2 regions of the Kitasatospora sp. NPDC058965 genome follow, and region 1 is predicted to be linked to the other one. Evidence: riboswitches for the same ligand, from Rfam matches in the RefSeq annotation. Region 1 holds a riboswitch; the other holds the start of a gene.
The links. Region 1 has a riboswitch for thiamine pyrophosphate ahead of thiO (glycine oxidase ThiO). Riboswitches for the same ligand answer to the same signal wherever they lie in the genome.
Positions count from the first base shown of each region.

Region 1 (2,194 bases):
CGGGCGGTACGGCGCGGGGATCCGCAGCCGCAGGATCTGCCCCTTGACCGGGCGGACCGGCGGCAGCACCCCGTCCGGCAGGCCGGGCAGCCGGTGGCTGCGGCAGCCGGCCGCCAGCACGGTCCGACCGGCCGTCACCCGCTCGCCGGTGCCGGTGCGCACCCCGACCGCCCGGTCGTGCTCGACCAGCAGCTCGGCGGCCTCGGCGCGGTGCAGCACGACGCCGGCCCGCTCGCAGGCCCGCAGCAGCGCGGTCAGCAGCCGGCGGCCGTCCACCTGGTGGTCGTCGGCCACGTGCAGGCCGCCGCGGACGCCGGGGGCCAGCATCGGTTCGAGCTTGCGGGCCTCGCGGCCGGTGACCCAGGTCGAGTCCAGGCCGAGCCGCTGGTGGAACGCGTGCAGCTCGCCCAGCTCGGCCTTGTCGTCGGCGTCCAGCGCGACGGCCAGGGTGCCGGTGGCGCGGTAGCCGGTCTCCAGGCCGGTGGCGGCCGCCAGCTCGGCGGCGAACTCGGCGTACCGCCGGTTGGAGGCGATCCCGAGGTGCAGCAGCGGCTCCTCGCCGTACTGCAGTTCGGTGACCGGGGCCAGCATGCCGGCGGCGACCAGGGCCGCCCCGCCGCCGGGCCGCGGGTCGAGCACGGTGACGGCCAGGCCCCGCTGGCGGGCCCGCCAGGCCACCGCGAGCCCGATGATGCCGCCGCCCACGACCAGGACGTCGGTTCGCGCACCGTCTTCCAAGCGCGTCAAGAGAACGGTTCTCCCTTCGCCGGAATGACCCGGATCAGGTTCGGACGGTCGCAGGCCGCGCAGCCCGCCTCTCAGCCCGGTGCGCCGGGCTCCCGTGAGGATGCCCCCACCATAACGCCGGTCCCGCACCGCGTTGAAGCGACCGCCCATGGGGTGGGACGCCCGCCGCTACAGTGGGCCGGTGGCTGATGAGCGTGTGGTGATCGTCGGGGCGGGGATGGCCGGGGCGCAGTGCGCGGTGGCGCTGCGCGAGGGGGGCTGGTCGGGGGCGGTGACCCTGGTGGGGGCGGAGCAGCACCTGCCGTACGACCGCCCGCCGCTCTCCAAGGACGTGCTGCTGGGCAAGGCGGACCGGACCGCCTTCGAGCTGGACTGGGCGGAGCTGGGCGTGGACCTGGCGCTCGGCCGCACCGCGACCGGGCTGGCCGCGGGGGTGCTGGCGACCGACGCCGGCGAGCTGCGCTACGACCACTTGGTGCTCGCCACCGGGGCCAGGGCCGTGCCGCTGCCCGGCGCGGGGAACGAGCGGCTGCTGCGCACCCTGGACGACGCGCTGGCACTGCGTCAGGTGCTCACCCCCGGTCAGCACCTGGTGCTGGTCGGGGCCGGCTGGATCGGTGCCGAGACCGCGACCGCGGCCCGGCAGCTGGGCTGCGAGGTGACCGTGCTGGAGGCCGCCGCGGCCCCGCTGGCCGACGCCCTGCCGCCGGAGCTGACCGCCCCGATGGAGCGCTGGTACGCCGAGGCCGGGGTCCGGCTGCGGCTCGGCGCCCGGGTCGCCGCCGTGGAGCCCGGCGCGGTGCGGCTGGCCGACGGCACCGCGGTGCCCGCCGACCAGGTGGTGGTCGGCATCGGCGCCCGCCCCGACACCGGCTGGCTGGCCGGCGGTCCGGTGGAGCTGGACGCCACCGGCGCCGTCGTCACCGACGACCGGCTGCGCACCTCGCTGCCCGGGGTGTACGCGGCCGGCGACTGCGCCTCCTACCCCTCGGCCCGGTTCGGCGGACGGATCACCGTCCAGCACTGGGACCACGCGCTGCACTCCGGCCGCGCGGCGGCCGCGGCGGTGCTCGGCACGGACCTGCCCTACGACCCGGTCCCCTACTTCTGGTCCGAGCAGTTCGGCCGCATGGTGCAGTACGCCGGCCGGCACGCCGCCGGCGACGAGCTGGTGTGGCGCGGTTCGCCCGAGGACCCGCAGTGGAGCGCGCTGTGGCTGCGCGACGGCGCCCTCACCGCGCTGCTCACCGTGGACCGCCCGCGCGACCTGGCCCAGGGCCGGCGCCTGGTCGAGCAGCGCCCGCAGCTCGATCCGGCCGCGGCCGCGGACCCGGAGGTGCCCCTGAAGTCGGCGGTGGGTGCGCGCCGGGCCTGACAGGTGGCAGGCTGGTCCCGTGAGTAGCGAGACGGAATCCACCATTGAAGCCCTGGTCACGGACTGGGCCTA
Region 1 covers NZ_JBHYKG010000133.1:19,015-21,208, forward strand. Annotated here, with positions in the region: gene thiO (glycine oxidase ThiO) at 1-747, opposite strand, end outside; TPP riboswitch at 742-853, opposite strand; gene ACFW1A_RS21985 (NAD(P)/FAD-dependent oxidoreductase) at 896-2,122, shown strand; gene ACFW1A_RS21990 (Rv2175c family DNA-binding protein) at 2,142-2,194, shown strand, end outside.

Region 2 (2,194 bases), on a different contig from region 1:
GCATCGCGGTGCCCCACCAGGCGATCATCGCGGCGCCGATGCCCGAGGTGATGTGGTCGTAGCCGGGGGCCACGTCCGTGGTGAGCGGGCCGAGGGTGTAGAACGGCGCCTCGTCGCAGATCTCCTTCTGGAGATCCATGTTCTCCTTGATCTTGTGCATCGGGACGTGGCCCGGGCCCTCGATCATCACCTGCACGTCCTTGGCGCGGGCGATCCGGCCCAGCTCGCCCAGGGTCTGCAGCTCGGCGAACTGCGCCTCGTCGTTGGCGTCCGCGATCGAGCCCGGGCGCAGGCCGTCACCGAGGGAGAAGGTGACGTCGTAGGCGCGCAGGATGTCGCAGAGCTCCTCGAAGTTGGTGTAGAGGAAGTTCTCCTGGTGGTGCGCCAGGCACCAGGCGGCCATGATCGAGCCGCCGCGCGAGACGATGCCGGTCTTGCGACGGGCCGTCAGCGGGACGTAGCGCAGCAGCACGCCGGCGTGCACCGTCATGTAGTCGACGCCCTGCTCGCACTGCTCGATGACGGTGTCCCGGTAGACCTCCCAGCTCAGCTCCTCGGCCCGGCCGTCCACCTTCTCCAGCGCCTGGTAGAGCGGGACGGTGCCGATCGGGACCGGGGAGTTGCGCAGGATCCACTCGCGGGTGGTGTGGATGTTGCGGCCGGTGGAGAGGTCCATCACCGTGTCGGCGCCCCAGCGGGTGGCCCAGGTCATCTTCTCCACCTCCTCCTCGATCGAGGAGGTCACCGCGGAGTTGCCGATGTTGGCGTTGATCTTGACCAGGAAGTTGGTGCCGATGATGGCCGGCTCCACCTCCGGGTGGTTGACGTTGACCGGGATCACGGCGCAGCCGCGGGCCACCTCGTCCCGGACGAACTCCGGTGCCAGGCCTTCGCGCAGGGCCACGAACTCCATCTCGGGGGTGACCACGCCCTGCTTGGCGTAGGCGAGCTGGGTGACCGCCACCCCGTCGCGGGCCCGCAGCGGGCGGCGCGGGCGGCCGGGGAAGACGGCGTCCAGGTTGCGCAGGTTGCCCCCGCGCGGCGCGGTGTGCTTGATCCCGTCGTCCTCGGGGCGCGCCTCGCGGCCGTCGTACTCCTCGACGTCGCCGCGCTGGCGGATCCACGGGTCGCGCAGCGCGGGCAGGCCGCGGCGCACGTCGGGCTCGTAGGAGGGGTCGGTGTACGGGCCGGAGGTGTCGTACAGCGGCACGGTGCGGCCGTTGGTGAGCTGCACCTCGCGCAGCGGCACCCGCAGGTCGGGCCGGGAACCCTCGACGTAGGCCTTGCGCCAGGCCGGGGTCGGGTACCCGGTGGCCGCGGACTCGACCGTGGCCGGACGTGCGTCATCGAACGTGGTCATCTGACCTTCTACTCCCTACGCCGGCATTACCCGGTCCAGGTTCCTGCGGTCGGCACAGCCCTCGGCACGCCCGTCGGCGTGACCTTTCAGTGCCCTCTCAGCCCGGTGCTCCGAGCTCCCGTTGGCAGGCGGACTTGCCTGCCCAAAGACGTGAACACGGTAGCCGCAGGTCTGCGCCCGGTCCAGTAGGGGTCCGCACCGCGGGCGCTGGGGCAGACTGGACGCGGACGGAGCGGACGGGGGAGCGCGATGATCGGGTACACCGGGCGGGTCACCGGGAAGGTCGGCCCGGGGCTGGTCGGCGAGGTCCTGGTGCACGTGCCGGAACGGGTCGGCAGCGAGGCCTTCCTGGCCTACCCGGCGGTGCCGGGCGAGCCGCTGCCGGTCGGCACCCAGGTGGTGGTGGTCGAGTACCAGCCGCCGCGCACGGTCTACGTGGCGCCGCTGCACGGCTGACCGGGCGTCACGGACTGCGTCAGGTCGCGGTCTCGTCCCGGTCCTGTCCCAGCCCCGGAAGAGCCGCGCGCCGCTCTTTTCAACCGGCGTGATCGGGCGCAGAATCACCTGTCGCCACCGGCTTCCGCGCATCCCTGCACAACCGAGCGCAGCCACGGGATCGGTGTGCCCTGAAGGGGGAACCGCCGGTGTTGATCGGCACGATCGCGGGTGTCGCCGCGGCAGCACTGCTTCTGATCGTCATCGTCTTCAAACTCTGCTGGCGGGTGGCGGAGCCCAACGAGGCGCTCATCATCTCCGGTTCGAAGCACCGCACCGAGGGCCTCGGCGAGGGACTCGGCTTCCGGGTGGTCACCGGCCGCGGGACCCTGGTCACCC
Region 2 covers NZ_JBHYKG010000297.1:1,431-3,624, reverse strand. Annotated here, with positions in the region: gene thiC (phosphomethylpyrimidine synthase ThiC) at 1-1,360, opposite strand, end outside; TPP riboswitch at 1,355-1,492, opposite strand; gene ACFW1A_RS32945 (hypothetical protein) at 1,610-1,816, shown strand; gene ACFW1A_RS32940 (SPFH domain-containing protein) at 2,005-2,194, shown strand, end outside.
Region 2: linked by a shared signal. The riboswitch ahead of thiC (phosphomethylpyrimidine synthase ThiC) and the one ahead of thiO (glycine oxidase ThiO) in region 1 are both predicted to bind thiamine pyrophosphate.